One region of the Bacillus stercoris genome, then DNA from elsewhere that is predicted to be linked to it. Evidence: a T-box and tRNA genes for the amino acid it is inferred to sense, from the RefSeq annotation. Region 1 holds a T-box; the other holds one or more tRNA genes.
The links. The T-box of region 1 lies ahead of tyrS (tyrosine--tRNA ligase). A T-box ahead of a tRNA ligase gene usually reads a tRNA of that ligase, here a tRNA-Tyr.

Region 1 (8,167 bases):
AACAGCCGAATCAAGTAAAAACAAAAAAGGGATCTATACATGAAGCTTAGAAGAGAACGTTTTGAAAGAAGGAATGGAAACGGGAAAAACAGTCAATCTTCATCCAGCTGGATGGTTACCTTTACAGATTTGATCACCCTGGTCCTTGTGTTCTTTATTTTGCTTTTTTCAATGTCCCAAATCGATCTTCAAAAATTTAAAGCGGCAGTCGATTCGATTCAGAAGGATGGCGGCGGGCTTCAGCCGGACCAAACGTCCATAGAAAAAAAGAAAACACCTCCATCCGATGCGAAGAAGCAAGCGGATCAGCAGGATCAGCTTCTCAAGAAAGTAAATACATATATAAAAGACAATCACTTGAAGGCCCAAATGACAGCCAAACGGGATGAACGCGGTGTCGTGCTCGTTCTGCAGGAGGCGGTGCTGTTTGATACAGGTGAGGCAAAGGTGCTGAAAAATGCTGAAACACTTCTTCACCAAATCGCCGTACTTCTTCAAACCATTCCAAATGACATTCAAGTCGAAGGCCATACAGACAGCCGAAACATTTCGACATACCGATATCCGTCGAACTGGGAGCTATCAGCAGCACGGGCAAGCGGAGTGATTCAATACTTCACATCAAAAGAAAAACTTCCTTCGAAGCGCTTTATTGCTGTCGGTTATGCGGATACAAAGCCTGTAAAGGACAATAAGACAAACGAACACATGAAAGAAAACCGACGTGTGGAAATCGTCATCAAAAAATCAAAAACGACCTCTTCGTGAAGGTCGTTTTTTACTTTGTTCGTTGTTGCTCGGACCGTATCGCATATAATGCTTTGCTGACGGTTTGGGCATTTTTTTCTGTAATTTCAGGTTTGCGGGGAATCGGAGGATATAAATCAGCCGGATCGCTCCAGCTGGACGGCAGGGCGACGGGGCATTGTTTTTGCCATTTAGCGATCCATTCCGGCGGGATCTCGTGTCCCGGATCAATCCCCTTCATTTCAAGCCATATTCTGGCCCAGGCGCGGGGGACAACTCGCCAAATATCATATCCGCCGCCTCCGACTGCAATCCATTTCCCTCCGCAATATTGGTGAGCCAAAGTATGTGCAAGCCGGGGAATTTCTTCGTATATATTGATTGTTGCTGATAAATGCGTCAGCGGGTCGTAGTAATGGGCATCGGCGCCGTTTTGGCTGATAATGACATCGGGCTCGAAATACGCGGCGACTTCTGAAACTGCTGTCCGGTAAGCTTCAAGAAAAGAATCATCCTCTGTAAAAGCGTCAAGCGGGATATTAAAGGAATAGCCATATCCTTTTCCGCTGCCTTTTTCCTGGATCTGGCCGGTTCCGGGGAATAAATACCTTCCTGTTTCATGAATGGACAGCGTGCATACGTCAGGATTATCGTAAAATGTAAATTGCACACCGTCCCCGTGGTGGGCGTCTGTATCAATATAAAGCACTCTGGCGCTGTATTTTTTCTGGATATATTGAATCGCCACAGCGCTGTCGTTGTATATGCAAAACCCTGAGGCTCTCCCGCGAAAGCCATGATGAAGCCCTCCACCAAGGTTTGCCGCATGCAGGGCTTGTCCTGACATGACCCAGTCTGCGGCCGTTAAAGTGCCGCCGACCAAGAGTGATGCCGCTTCGTGCATGCCGGCAAAGACGGGTGTATCTTCAGTGCCGAGCCCGTAGCTTTCTCCTTCTTCAGCGGGAAGCTTTCCGGCGCCCGCAAGCTTTACGGCCTGAATGTAATCATCCGTGTGGACAAGGGCTAGCTCCTCTTCTGAGGCGAGTCTGGGACTGACAATGTCTCCATCATCAAAGGCATTGATCGTCTGAAGCAAATCATATGTTAACAGAACCCGCTGCTGATTAAAGGGATGCTCTTGATGAAACATGTAGGTTTGATAGGATGGAGAATAGATAAATACACTGTCTCTCATAGCAGATCCCTTTGCTCTGACGGCCATACGACGTGGTGCCCATTTCTTTGCAGTTCCTGCAAAAACGGCAGCGGATTCATCGTTTTTACACGGAAGACGAGCACTTTTACACCGGGATCGTCATGCGGATAAACAAGCACGCTTAATATTTTCACTTGAAGGTCTTGGCAAAGGCTGCTGATCTCAGCGAGGCTTTTGGTGATGTCGTTTACTTTTATTTCAATTTGCGAGCCCGGCTGGTCAGCGCCTGTCAATTTGACAAACGTCCGCAGCAAATCGGTTTTTGTCAAAATGCCTACTAATTTTTGATGCTGTACGACTGGAAGGCAGCCGATGCCATGCTCGTAGAACACCGCAGATATTTCTTCGACAAAATCTAACGGGTGGGCGCAGACGACCTCTTTTTTCATAATTGAATCTACGCTTCGTGTGAGAAATAGGCTTCGTTTGTTTTCTTCAAAAATACTGGGGCTCGCCTGTTTCATGTCTCTGTCTGTAATCATGCCGATCACGTGTCGTTCTTCATCTACAACAGGCAGATGCCTGATATGGAATTCCTTCAGTTTGCATATTGCTGTTTCAAGCGTATCCGTCTTCGTTAATGTAATGACATCTCTTTTCATGATTTGCTCAACAATCATTATTTTTTCCCCTTTGTCAGTGTCAGTTAATACATATAACGATGATAAAAACGGAGCCTGTCAAATTGTTCAATTGATTCTTGGCTGACGTTTTTTCCGATGCGGGCCATCAGACAGTTTGCAGGGTGGGAGCTGATCTCCGGCTCATCCGTTGCAAACCAGACCAATCCGCCTGCATTCATCATCTTTTCCATGATCTTTCTGTATTCCCACACATCTTTTTTCATCCCTTTCAAATCCCAATGCCAGTAATATTCTGTTGTCATCACAATATAGTTTTCCATTTGTTCATCCATCATGCTGACGGCCAGAAGGGTCTTTCCGACAGCGCATCCCCGATAGTCCGGCGCTACTTCGATGGCTCCGAGCTCAAGCAAATCCTCCATATTTCCTTCAGACCATCTTTCGAGCGGGTCAGGATATAAATACGTGACATAGCCGACAATGGTTCGGCCGTCTCTGGCAATAATAATGCGCCCTTCTGGAAGGCCTGCAATATCGACTAGCGCTTCATGCTGCTCGCGAGGCGGGCGAAATGCGGTTAAATCTTTATGAAACTCATAACCTGCCAAATCCTCTGGAGAGACAGGCCCTTCTATCTGTAAAGAGCCGGTTGCTGTTTTGATGTTTGCTGAATGGTATGTTTTATGATGTTCCACTAATTCACCGTCCCATCAATTCTTATAAAAATACATGCCTTCTTTAAGAATACCAAAATATAAAGCGTTTTCAACATGGTTTATATTTTAAAAATTGAGAAGAATATGAATTTATACTATAATAATTGTGACAACTTCAGCAAAGGGGGATGTTTGGGCATGAATTTGAAAGCGTTACCAGCAATAGAGGGGGATCATAACTTAAAAAACTATGAAGAAACGTACCGGCATTTTGATTGGGCCGAGGCAGAGAAACATTTCTCTTGGCATGAGACAGGGAAACTGAATGCGGCGTATGAAGCGATTGACCGCCATGCCGAATCGTTTCGAAAAAACAAAGTAGCACTTTATTATAAAGACGCAAAACGGGATGAAAAATACACATTTAAAGAAATGAAGGAAGAATCAAACAGAGCCGGGAATGTGCTGAGACGGTATGGAAATGTGGAAAAAGGGGACCGCGTTTTTATTTTTATGCCGAGATCACCCGAGCTTTATTTTATTATGCTTGGCGCTATCAAAATTGGCGCCATCGCCGGGCCGCTGTTCGAAGCATTTATGGAGGGAGCGGTGAAGGACCGGCTTGAAAACAGTGAGGCAAAGGTTGTTGTCACAACGCCTGAGCTGCTGGAGAGGATACCGGCAGACAAACTGCCTCACTTGCAGCATATATTCGTAGTCGGCGGAGAGGCTGAGAACGGCACAAACCTCATCAATTATGATGAAGCAGCGAAACAGGAGAGCACAAGACTGGATATCGAATGGATGGATAAAAAAGATGGTTTTCTGCTTCACTATACATCAGGTTCCACTGGAACGCCAAAGGGCGTACTGCATGTCCATGAAGCGATGATTCAGCAATACCAAACAGGAAAGTGGGTCCTTGATTTAAAGGAAGAAGACATTTATTGGTGCACAGCTGATCCAGGCTGGGTGACAGGTACGGTATACGGCATTTTTGCACCGTGGCTGAACGGGGTGACAAATGTCATCGTCGGCGGACGTTTCAGCCCGGAAAGCTGGTATGGAACGATTGAACAGCTTGGCGTCAATGTCTGGTACAGCGCGCCGACCGCTTTTCGGATGCTGATGGGAGCGGGAGATGAAATGGCTGCGAAATATGATCTAACCTCACTCCGGCATGTACTCAGTGTTGGTGAGCCGCTAAATCCGGAGGTCATCAGATGGGGACACAAAGTTTTTAACAAACGAATCCATGATACATGGTGGATGACCGAAACGGGCAGTCAGCTCATCTGCAATTATCCTTGCATGGATATTAAACCCGGTTCGATGGGTAAGCCGATTCCGGGAGTGGAGGCTGCGATCGTTGACAATCAAGGAAATGAGCTTCCGCCATACCGAATGGGCAATCTCGCTATCAAAAAGGGCTGGCCTTCCATGATGCATACCATTTGGAATAACCCTGAAAAGTATGAATCGTATTTCATGCCGGGCGGCTGGTATGTGTCTGGTGATTCTGCTTACATGGATGAAGAAGGATACTTCTGGTTCCAAGGCAGAGTAGATGACGTCATCATGACCTCCGGTGAGCGCGTAGGCCCATTTGAAGTGGAGAGCAAGCTTGTCGAACACCCGGCTATTGCAGAAGCAGGTGTAATCGGAAAGCCTGATCCGGTACGGGGAGAAATCATTAAAGCCTTTATTGCACTCAGGGAAGGATTTGAGCCGTCTGACAAACTGAAAGAAGAGATCCGCCTATTTGTAAAGCAGGGTCTTGCAGCCCATGCGGCTCCGCGTGAGATTGAATTTAAAGATAAGCTTCCGAAAACCCGAAGCGGAAAGATCATGAGACGCGTGCTGAAGGCATGGGAGCTTAATCTCCCAGCCGGTGATCTGTCAACGATGGAGGATTAAAAGGCGGCGTTGACACGGGATTTTATTTATGTTAAAAATGATATAGCTTCATATGAAAAGGTAAAGATTGAGACAAGTAGAATATCCTTACGTTCCAGAGAGCTGATGGCCGGTGAAAATCAGCACAGACGGATATATCGAATACACTCATGAACCGCTTTTGCAAACAAAGCCGGCCAGGCTTTCAGTAGTGAAAGAACGGACCTGATCCGTTATCAGGCAAAGTGATAAGACGAATGTTTTGCATTCTCTTATTAGTAGGGTGGTACCGCGATAATCAATCGTCCCTTCGTGTAAACGAAGGGGCGTTTTTTATTTTAATCAAAAAAGGAGCTTTATCTTATGACAAACTTACTTGAAGATTTATCCTTCCGCGGATTGATTCAGCAAATGACAGATGAAGAGGGATTAAATAAACAGCTGAATGAAGAAAAGATCCGCTTGTACTCAGGTTTTGATCCGACAGCAGACAGCTTGCATATCGGACACTTGCTGCCTATTTTAACACTTCGCCGTTTTCAGCTTGCAGGGCATCATCCGATTGCACTTGTGGGCGGCGCTACGGGCCTCATAGGTGATCCAAGCGGAAAAAAAGCAGAGCGTACTTTAAACACTGCTGACATCGTTTCCGAATGGTCCCAAAAAATCAAAAACCAGCTGTCCAGATTTCTAGATTTTGACGCAGCAGAAAACCCAGCTGTCATCGCAAACAACTTTGACTGGATCGGCAAAATGAATGTGATCGATTTCCTTCGTGATGTCGGTAAAAATTTCGGCATCAATTACATGCTGGCAAAAGACACGGTCAGCTCAAGAATCGAATCCGGCATCTCGTATACGGAATTCAGCTACATGATTCTTCAATCTTATGATTTCTTAAATCTTTACAGAGACAAAAACTGTAAACTGCAAATCGGCGGTAGCGATCAGTGGGGCAACATCACAGCGGGTCTTGAACTGATCAGAAAATCAGAAGAAGAAGGAGCAAAAGCGTTCGGCCTTACGATTCCGCTTGTCACAAAAGCAGACGGCACGAAGTTCGGAAAAACGGAAGGCGGCGCGATCTGGCTTGATAAGGAAAAAACATCACCATATGAATTCTATCAATTCTGGATCAACACAGATGACCGTGATGTTATCAAATACTTGAAATACTTTACGTTCCTATCAAAAGAGGAAATTGAAGCATACGCTGAAAAAACAGAAACAGCGCCGGAAAAACGTGAAGCGCAAAAACGCCTGGCAGAAGAAGTGACATCGCTTGTTCACGGACGCGAGGCGCTGGAGCAAGCCATCAACATCTCCCAAGCGCTGTTCAGCGGCAATATTAAAGAGCTTTCCGCTCAAGACGTAAAGGTAGGCTTTAAAGATGTTCCTTCTATGGAAGTTGACAGCAGCCAAGAGCTTTCACTTGTAGATGTGTTGGTGCAATCTAAATTATCTCCTTCTAAACGTCAAGCGCGTGAAGACATCCAAAACGGAGCTGTTTACATTAACGGCGAACGCCAGACAGAAATAAATTATACCCTATCGGCTGAAGACCGCATCGAAAATCAATTTACTGTTCTGCGCCGCGGGAAGAAAAAATACTTCCTTGTGACATATAAATAAGAAAAAGATCCTTTGCCACTGAAGGCAAAGGATCTTTTTGTTTACCGCATAGGAATGAAAGGAAAAGAGTATATTAGATAGGGCAAACACGATCAACCACATCACCTTTTAAAAGAAAGGAGCGCTAAAGCGTGAATCTCATGTGCACGATTGCTAAAGAACGGATACAGCGGGATTATTGGGAGCGGCAGGCGCAAGATAGTGTTGGCCAGCAAGAGGCGAAAGACGAAACAGACGATAAAAAAACCCCAACCGCATAGCGGCAGGGGTTTTTAAAACGATTAACGAGAGTAGAACTCAACGATAAGCGCTTCGTTAATTTCCGGAGCAAGTTCAGAACGCTCAGGAAGACGAGTGAAAGTACCTTCAAGCTTTTCAGCGTCGAAAGTAAGGTATTCAGGAACGAAGTTGTTCACTTCAACAGATTCTTTGATGATAGAAAGGTTTCTTGATTTTTCGCGAACACCGATTGTTTGACCAGGCTTTACTTGGTAAGACGGGATGTCAACGCGGCTTCCGTCTACAAGAATGTGACCGTGGTTAACCAATTGGCGAGCTTGACGGCGAGTACGTGCTAAACCTAGCTTGTACACAACGTTATCAAGACGAGAATCTAAAAGAACCATGAAGTTTTCACCGTGTTTACCAGCTAGTTTGCCAGCTTTGTCAAACAAAGTGCGGAATTGGCGTTCGTTTACACCGTACATGTGACGAAGCTTTTGCTTTTCTTGCAATTGCAAACCGTATTCTGATAATTTTTTACGTTGTCCTGGGCCGTGTGGACCTGGAGCGTAAGGGCGTTTTTCTAATTCTTTTCCTGTACCGCTAAGAGAGATTCCTAGACGGCGGGACAGTTTCCAAGATGGACCTGTATAGCGAGCCATAATGTGACTCCTCCTTTGGTTTTATTTTTGTGGAAAATAAAAACCGTCTGCTCTATTCGACCATGCACATTTTGTTTTCATGTATCCTCGCTCCAGCAGCAGAGAGTTACACGATACACCTTATGGATAAGGAACAAAATGAAAACATAGAAGCTGAACAAAAAGGCTGCAATATTTCACACAAAGGTCATTATATAATTTATTTGTTTTGAAGTCAACCATTCCTCCATTATTGCTTCACCGTTTATGATATAATAAACAAAAATTAGTGGTAAACTTTTAGGTGATAAAAACATGGTAGAACAAACTAAAGATCAATTATCCGCCTTTCATTATCATATGCTCGATTTTTTATTAACCAAATCGGAAAAAGTCACATTCACCGACTCTTTCATATGGCTGACTTCGGCTATTCAAACCTATTTTTCAACCTTTTGTGTTTCGCTTACACCGTCATCATCAGACTTTGTGACAAAACTGGCAGATGGTGAAGTCCGTTTTTCCGTTTCAAAAATAAACGCTTCATCTTATCTGATTGAGGACGGCTCCGGC
Region 2 (8,167 bases), 1.5 Mb from region 1:
CCTATACGGCGTTTCGCCATATAATTGATCGCTTTTGTGATGGCCTCAATCGTTTTCTGCTGCGCTTCTTCTACAGGCGTGCCGCTCCTTGAAAAAAAGCGGCCGCGGCCTAGCTGTTCAAGCGCTCTTCTCAGCTCAGGCTGAAAGATAATAATAATTGCTAAAAATCCCCATGTTATCGCTTGGTCCATCAGCCACTGAAGTGTGCTGAGGCCCAAATATTGGCTGGCCATACGAACAAGCACGATGACTACAATTCCTTTTAACAGCTGAACCGCTTTCGTGCCGCGTATCACCATAATCAATTTATATATCACATACCAAACAAGGAGAATATCAACGGCATTGCCGAGGTACTGCAAAAAAGGGATATCCTCAAAAGCCATTTCCTCGTCCTCCAAGATTTCAGTCATTTCGTATTTTGTGTTTTACGTGTTACGCATATGTACTTTACATAGCGAGCCCATTATACCACATATCGATTTAGCAAGTGAAATGAGCCAGCCGCTCAGCCCGCAAAAAAAGAGCAAAGCGGCTAACGCGCTTTACTCTTCTCCGTTCGGATTGAATGCATTGAGTACACTTTTCCCCGCAGACTTCATCTTGTACCATGTCCAGTCGAATAATTGATTGATTTCTTCAATTTGACCGGTGACTTGTCCAGCAGAGGCCATATACTTTTCGCCGTTCACGACGGTTACATCCCCGTCTATTTTGCCTTTAATAATCAGCTTGCCGTTTTTGACAGTGACATCACCTTTAACCGTCTCACCTTCCGGCACGGTCACAGTATGGTTATGAACCACAAGATTCGGCTGCTTGGACACGCTGAAATTGTGGTCATTATGCCAGCTGTTAAAAAAACCTCCGCCCATCAAAATGATGAATACCGCAGCAGCTGCGATAACGGGATGGCTTCTGAACCATCTTTTCACAGAAGCTCTTTTCTTCTCCTTAGGCAATTTTGCCATGACATTAGCGGTAAAATCCGCGGGGGCTTCGACATGCGATGTGCTCCGTACGAGCGCTATAGATTTCTCCATCTCGTAAAAATGCTTTCTGCATGTCTCGCATGTCTCCAGATGTTCATTTAATACGTGTTCATCTTTTGGAAGGATATCTCCATCAAGATGCATATGCATAAGCTGCACAATTTGTTCAGGACAGCTCATTTCATCACCCCACTTAAAGATCCCTTAATTGTTTTCTAAGAGCCTCTCTGCCTCTGTGAATCCGCGTTTTCACAGTCCCCACAGGAATGTTTAGAATCTCCCCGATTTCAATTAATGAGAGTTCGTCAATATACTTTAATACGATGACTGTTCTGTATTTGTCAGGAAGCTTTAAAATTTTCTGCTGAATCGTGTTTGAGAGCTCCAGCGACACAACTGCATCTTCAGGCAAAACACCATCTGCGGCGATTTGAGAATACATGGTCAAGCCTTCCGTACCAGCCACCTCTGCATCGAGGTAATAATCCGGCTTCTTTTTGCGAATGCGGTCAATGGTCAAATTGGTCGCGATTCGATAAAGCCAAGTTGAAAATTTCCGGTTAATATCAAAACTGTCGATATTAACGTACGCTCTGATGAAAGCCTCCTGTGCAATATCCTCCGCCTCATGCACATTGCCAAGCATACGGTAGCAAAGCTGATAAATTTTATCTTTGTAAATATCTACGATGTCCGCAAATGCATCCTGGTCGCCTTTTTTGACTTGTTTAATTCTTTTTTTAATCATCATTTCCATATTTATCTAACCTCTGCCTTCACCGGTCTGTATGTATACGAGCTTCGTTTCAAAAGGTTTCAATTTTTTTATAAAATAAGTTTATCAAATTTTTGGCAGGGTGTAGATGGTAATTCGTGAATAAACTACCTTAACATATTTTTAAAATTATTATACAGACTGAACAGTTAGAAGTTGGAATGAATTTTAAAAAAGAAAAAAGACACCTTTTGGTCAAAGGTGTCTGTGACTGGGCTAGCTGGATTCGAACCAACGCATGACGGAGTCAAAGTCCGTTGCCTTACCGCTTGGCTATAGCCCAATAATGGTGGAGGGGGGCAGATTCGAACTGCCGAACCCTGAGGGAGCGGATTTACAGTCCGCCGCGTTTAGCCACTTCGCTACCCCTCCACATTAAATTTAGAAAAACAGTGCCGGCAAGAGGACTTGAACCCCCAACCTACTGATTACAAGTCAGTTGCTCTACCAATTGAGCTACACCGGCAAGATGGTGGAGGATGACGGGCTCGAACCGCCGACCCTCTGCTTGTAAGGCAGATGCTCTCCCAGCTGAGCTAATCCTCCAAATGGTGACCCGTACGGGATTCGAACCCGTGTTACCGCCGTGAAAGGGCGGTGTCTTAACCGCTTGACCAACGGGCCGTTGTGTTCTCGTCGAGCTGACAAAAGTTATTATATACAGGTCACCCCCTGTTTGTAAAGAGAAAAATTAAATTTTTTATTTTCAAACTTTTTAACTCCTTTTTTAACTGAAAAAGCCTCCCAACTAAAGTCATTTATTTTATGATAGAGACAAGCAAAGCAAGAGAGGAGAAACCAATATGATTCTAGTCAGTTCCTGCCTTGGAGGCATTGAGTGCAGATATAACGGCTCTCACGCAGCGTCTGAGAAAATCAGAAAACTCGTCGCTAAAAATAGAGCAGTCATGGCTTGCCCTGAACTTCTTGGCGGCTTTTCAACCCCCCGTGAACCCGCAGAAATCATAGGAGGCACCGGCGAGGATGTCCTCAATGGAACCGCAAAAATCGTGACAGCTTCAGGAGAAGATGTCACAGAGCTATATATGGAAGGTGCCGCGAAAACATTGGCTTACGCAAAAGAAATCAACGCCACTGCCGTCATATTAAAAGAAAACAGTCCATCTTGCGGAAGCGGCTTTATCTATAACGGCACATTCTCTGGCAAAAAAATCCCCGGCAGCGGAGTAACCGCCGCACTGCTAAAACAAGCGGGCTACCGCGTCATTTCAGAAAATCAGCTAGACGACATATTGTAAGGAGGCCACCCCATGACTCAAGACATTTCTTTATCCTTCTATAAGCCTGAACACTTGCCCGAGCTTCAATCATTCACGCTCACCAACGATGACAAACGCTTCACCTCCCTTCCAAAAGAGGTGCTGTCTCAGGCTCTGGGCATACAGGACCGCTACCCGGTTGTCATCTTAAAAGACGACCTTCCAGTCGGTTTTTTCATTTTACATGCATCAAAAGAAACGCTAGCTTGCTATTCTAACAATCCATTTGCTTTACTGCTCAGCTCCCTGTCTTTAAACGCTGTGCATCACGGAAAAGGGTACGCGAAAAAAGCCATGCTTTTGCTTCCCTCTTTTGTGAGCGGATACTTTCCATGGTGCGACGAAATCATCTTGGCCGTCAATCATCTGAACATACGCGCAAAACACCTTTATATGAAATGCGGGTTCCTTGATAAAGGACGGCGAAGAATCGGGCCGCTTGGAGAACAGTTGATCCTTCATCATTTCTTATAGTCTTGAGTGAAATAAAATTTCAAAAATGTAAAAACATAGTTGAAATATCATAACAGAAATGAATATACTGAATATTGAGATATATCATTTTAAAACAGGGGGCATCCTCATGTCAGAATCACTAAACCTTCATCATCTTACAACGGAATCACGCAATAGCCAAACGGTTGAAATCCACAAAGCAAACACTCTCGGCATCCTCAAAATGATCAACAACGAAGATATGAAAGTCGCTGCAGCCGTTCAGGAGGTTCTCCCCGACATCAAAACAGCTGTAGACTGCGCGTATGATTCATTTCAACATGGAGGCCGGCTCATATATACAGGCGCAGGCACAAGCGGCAGACTCGGCATCATGGATGCTGTTGAATGTCCTCCCACTTACAGCGTAAGTCCTGATCAGGTCATCGGAATCATGGCTGGAGGCCCCGAAGCCTTTTTACAGGCAGCAGAGGGCATTGAAGACAGTGAAAAAGCAGGAGCTGAGGATTTAAGAAACATACAGCTCACGTCAAATGACACCGTCATTGCCATCGCAGCAAGCGGCCGTACACCTTACGCCGCAGGCGCCCTAAGATACGCCCGCGAAGTCGGAGCGCACACCATCGCCCTTACTTGCAATGAAAATTCCGTCATCAGCAAGGATGCGGACCACAGCATTGAGGTTGTCGTCGGACCTGAGGCCATTACAGGATCAACACGTATGAAAGCTGCAACCGCTCATAAAATGATTCTAAACATGATATCTACCGCTGTAATGGTAAAAATCGGCAAGGTCTACGAAAACTTGATGGTAGACGTCAACGTCAGCAACAAAAAACTAAAAGAACGCGCCATCAGCATCATCCAAATCCTTACAAACGTTTCATACGAAACAGCCAGGAAAACCCTGGAACAAGCCGATCATCACGTCAAAACAGCAATCGTTATGCTCAAAACCAGCACAGATCAGAAACAAGCAAAGACATTACTCGATGAAGCAAACGGTTTCATTGATAAAGCAATCGAAAATTACCATTCATGATAAGGAGAGAACTAGAATGGCAACAGGCGGTTTAGCGATCATCCAATCAATGAAGCATAAACTCCCTCCATCCGAGCGTAAACTTGCAGATTATATCCTAACCCATCCACACAAAGCAATCGAAAGCACCGTCAGCGAAATCAGCACCTTAGCCAATTCAAGTGACGCTGCCGTCATCAGGCTCTGCAAATCACTCGGATTAAAGGGATTTCAAGATTTAAAAATGAGAGTAGCGGGCGATCTGGCAAAGCCTACGTTTCAGGGCTACCGTGATATTGTTCCCCACGAGCCGCTGCCCTCTATTTCCGAAAAAGCGGCCGGCAATGCCATTCAAGCCATTCAGGATACTTCAGACCTGATGGACTACAAAGAACTGGAACAAGCGGTTTCTCTGCTTCTCAAAGCTCACACTGTGCATTTTATCGGCGTCGGGGCTTCCGGCATTGTCGCCAAGGACGCTCAGCAAAAGTGGCTTCGCATTCATAAACAAGCAACCGCGTTTACAGACACTCATCTTGTGGCATCTTTAATCGCAAATGCAGATAAAGACGACATCGTATTCGCCATTTCGTTCTCAGGAGAGACGCAGGAAATCATTGAACTGCTTGCCATGGCTAAGAAAAAAGGCATCACAACGATCAGCCTCACACAATTCAGTCAGACATCCGTCTCCGCACTGGCTGACGTCCCATTGTATACAGCCCATTCCAACGAAGCCTTGATTCGAAGTGCAGCCACTTCCTCCCGTCTCGCCCAGCTTTTTATGATAGATGTATTGTTTTTAGGCATGGCGGCTGAGCAATATGAAGAAACAACCAGCTATATCGATAAAACAAGAGAAGCCATACAATCTATGAGAAAAAAATAAAGCATCTTGAAGGGGAGGGGTTTTTAATGAGCAAAGAAAATAACTACCATCAACTCGCAAAGAAAATCCTCGAGTTATGCGGGGGGAAATCCAATATATCCTCATTTACGCATTGCATGACAAGGCTGCGCATTACACCTTACGATGAAAACAAAGCAGATGCTCAGGCTTTAAGAGCGCTTGACGGAGTATTGGGGGTCGTTGAGGCTGAAACCTTACAAATCATCCTCGGTACAGGAGTCGTCAATCATGTCACAACGGCTTTCTCCAAGCTCGTCTCAGCTGAAGAAGGTGTCGATGTGAATGAAGCAGCCGCCAAAAAGAAAGCCGATATCAATCGAAAGAACGCCACTCCTTTTAAACTTTTCTTACGTAAAATCGCCAGCATTTTTATCCCTCTTATTCCGGCTCTTGTCGCTTCCGGTTTAATTACCGGGATTACCAAAGCAAGTATTCAAGCCGGCTGGCTCTCTGCAGAATCACAAATTGCTGTTATCCTGACAATCATCGGATCAGGGCTGTTCACTTATCTCGGCATTCTTGTGGGTATCAACGCTTCAAAAGAATTTGGCGGGACACCCGCTCTTGGGGCTTTGGCCGGGATCTTGATTATCAATCCGGAGATCGCAAAGATCAGTTTATTTGGAGAAGAGCTTCTTCCGGGCAGGGGAGGCCTGATCGGAGTCCTTTTCGCTGCTATATTCATTGCTTACACCGAACAATTTATTCGCCGCTTTATTCCTCAATCACTCGATATCATTGTCACACCCACCGTTTCACTGTTAATCACCGGAATCGTAACGTATGTCGTATTCATGCCTTTAGGCGGATTCATTTCTGACGCCATTACATCCGGCCTTCTGTCCATCCTGGACATCGGCGGCATCGCTGCGGGCTTTATTCTGGGCGCAACCTTCCTTCCTCTCGTCGTAACCGGATTGCATCAAGGCTTGACGCCTGTGCACATGGAACTGATCAATTCAATTGGCAATGATCCTCTGCTCCCTATTTTGGCTATGGGAGGTGCAGGACAGGTAGGCGCGGCCTTTGCCGTCTTCGTGAAAACGAAAAAAACAACACTGAGAAAAGCAATCGCCGGCGGGCTTCCGTCAGGCCTGCTCGGCATTGGGGAACCACTCATTTTCGGAGTCACGCTGCCGCTTGGCCGTCCGTTTTTAACGGCATGCTTAGGTGCTGGAATCGGCGGCGCCTTTCAAGCTTATTTTCAAGTAGCCACCTTTGCGATTGGTGTCTCCGGACTGCCGCTTTCCTTTCTAGTCCTGCCTTCGCAAATCATCCTGTATATCGTCGGGCTCTTCATTTCCTACGCGGCCGGCTTTTTATTGACCTATGCATTCGGATATAAAGATGAAATGGCTTCTCAGTTCGATTAAATTGTTTCTGTTTTAGGGATAGTAAACGGGATAGAAGCACAGAAAGGGGATAACCTGTGAAAACAAAGACACTGTTGTTATTCAGTGCCATTTTAACCCTATCGATATTGGCGCCAAATGAAACCTTCGCGCAAACAGCAGACAGCTTGGTTGAGCCGAAAACCATAAATGCAGCAACTGCACAATTCTCGACGAAGAAGCTAAGGAAGGTAGATCAGATGATAGAACGGGATATTGCAGCAGGATTTCCAGGCGCCGTTCTTGTCGTCGTGAAGGATGGACGCATCATAAAAAAAGAAGCATACGGCTACAGTAAAAAGTACGAAGGATCAGAGCTGCTGCGCCATCCGGCAAAAATGAAAACCCGCACGATGTTTGACTTAGCCTCAAATACAAAAATGTACGCCACAAATTTTGCATTGCAGCGCTTAGTCAGCCAAGGAAAACTTGACGTCTATGAAAAAGTTTCTGCATATTTGCCTGGTTTCAAGGATCAGCCTGGAGACCCCATAAAAGGAAAAAACAAGATACGTGTCATTGATGTTCTTCAGCACGAATCAGGGCTTCCATCAAGCTTTTACTTTTACACGCCGGAAAAAGCCGGCAAATACTATTCCCAGGAACGTGACAAAACGATTGAATATTTGACGAAAATTCCGCTCGATTATCAAACCGGGACAAAACACGTATACAGTGACATTGGGTATATGCTCCTCGGCTGTATTGTCGAAAAACTCACCGGAAAACAGCTTGATGGCTACGCGGAGCAAGAGCTCTACAAGCCGTTGAAGCTGAAGCACACCTTGTACAATCCGCTGCAAAAAGGCTTTAAACCAAAGCAGTTCGCAGCTACTGAACGCATGGGCAATACACGTGACGGCGTTATTCAATTCCCTAACATACGCACAAACACGCTGCAAGGAGAAGTGCATGATGAAAAAGCGTTTTACTCAATGGATGGCGTGTCTGGCCATGCCGGATTGTTCTCAAATGCAGATGATATGGCCATTCTGCTGCAAGTCATGTTAAACAAAGGATCATACCGAAACATTTCTTTATTTGATCAGAAAACAGCTGACTTGTTTACAGCACCTTCAGCAACAGATCCAACATTCGCTCTTGGCTGGCGACGGAACGGAAGCAAAAGCATGGAATGGATGTTTGGCCCTTACGCCAGCGCAAATGCTTACGGGCATACAGGCTGGACGGGGACAGTTACAATCATTGATCCGGCATACAATTTAGGCATCGCATTGTTAACAAATAAAAAGCATACCCCAGTTGTTGATCCAGAAGAAAATCCCAACGTCTTTGAGGGTGATCAATTTCCAACAGGCAGTTATGGAAGCGTTATAACCGC

Region 2: it encodes a tRNA-Tyr, which carries the amino acid that the T-box ahead of tyrS (tyrosine--tRNA ligase) is inferred to sense. The anticodon was not compared.

The regions. Positions count from the first base shown of each region.
Region 1 is NZ_CP121861.1:1,353,802-1,361,968, forward strand. It holds gene motP (flagellar motor protein MotP) at 1-50, shown strand, start outside; gene motS (flagellar motor protein MotS) at 40-768, shown strand; gene QA442_RS07040 (acetoin utilization protein AcuC) at 779-1,942, opposite strand; gene QA442_RS07045 (acetoin utilization AcuB family protein) at 1,939-2,583, opposite strand; gene acuA (acetoin utilization protein acetyltransferase AcuA) at 2,610-3,242, opposite strand; gene acsA (acetate--CoA ligase) at 3,402-5,120, shown strand; T-box leader at 5,175-5,412, shown strand; gene tyrS (tyrosine--tRNA ligase) at 5,463-6,731, shown strand; gene sr7p (small protein SR7P) at 6,863-6,991, shown strand; gene rpsD (30S ribosomal protein S4) at 7,013-7,615, opposite strand; gene QA442_RS07075 (diguanylate cyclase domain-containing protein) at 7,910-8,167, shown strand, end outside.
Region 2 is NZ_CP121861.1:4,167,588-4,175,754, forward strand. It holds gene cdaA (diadenylate cyclase CdaA) at 1-386, opposite strand, end outside; gene rsiW (anti-sigma-W factor RsiW) at 546-1,172, opposite strand; gene sigW (RNA polymerase sigma factor SigW) at 1,186-1,749, opposite strand; tRNA gene QA442_RS21460 (tRNA-Gln) at 1,979-2,050, opposite strand; tRNA gene QA442_RS21465 (tRNA-Tyr) at 2,055-2,139, opposite strand; tRNA gene QA442_RS21470 (tRNA-Thr) at 2,161-2,233, opposite strand; tRNA gene QA442_RS21475 (tRNA-Val) at 2,238-2,313, opposite strand; tRNA gene QA442_RS21480 (tRNA-Glu) at 2,317-2,391, opposite strand; gene QA442_RS21485 (2-thiouracil desulfurase family protein) at 2,571-3,026, shown strand; gene QA442_RS21490 (GNAT family N-acetyltransferase) at 3,039-3,521, shown strand; gene murQ (N-acetylmuramic acid 6-phosphate etherase) at 3,631-4,545, shown strand; gene QA442_RS21500 (MurR/RpiR family transcriptional regulator) at 4,562-5,413, shown strand; gene QA442_RS21505 (PTS transporter subunit EIIC) at 5,440-6,807, shown strand; gene amiE (N-acetylmuramoyl-L-alanine amidase) at 6,864-8,167, shown strand, end outside.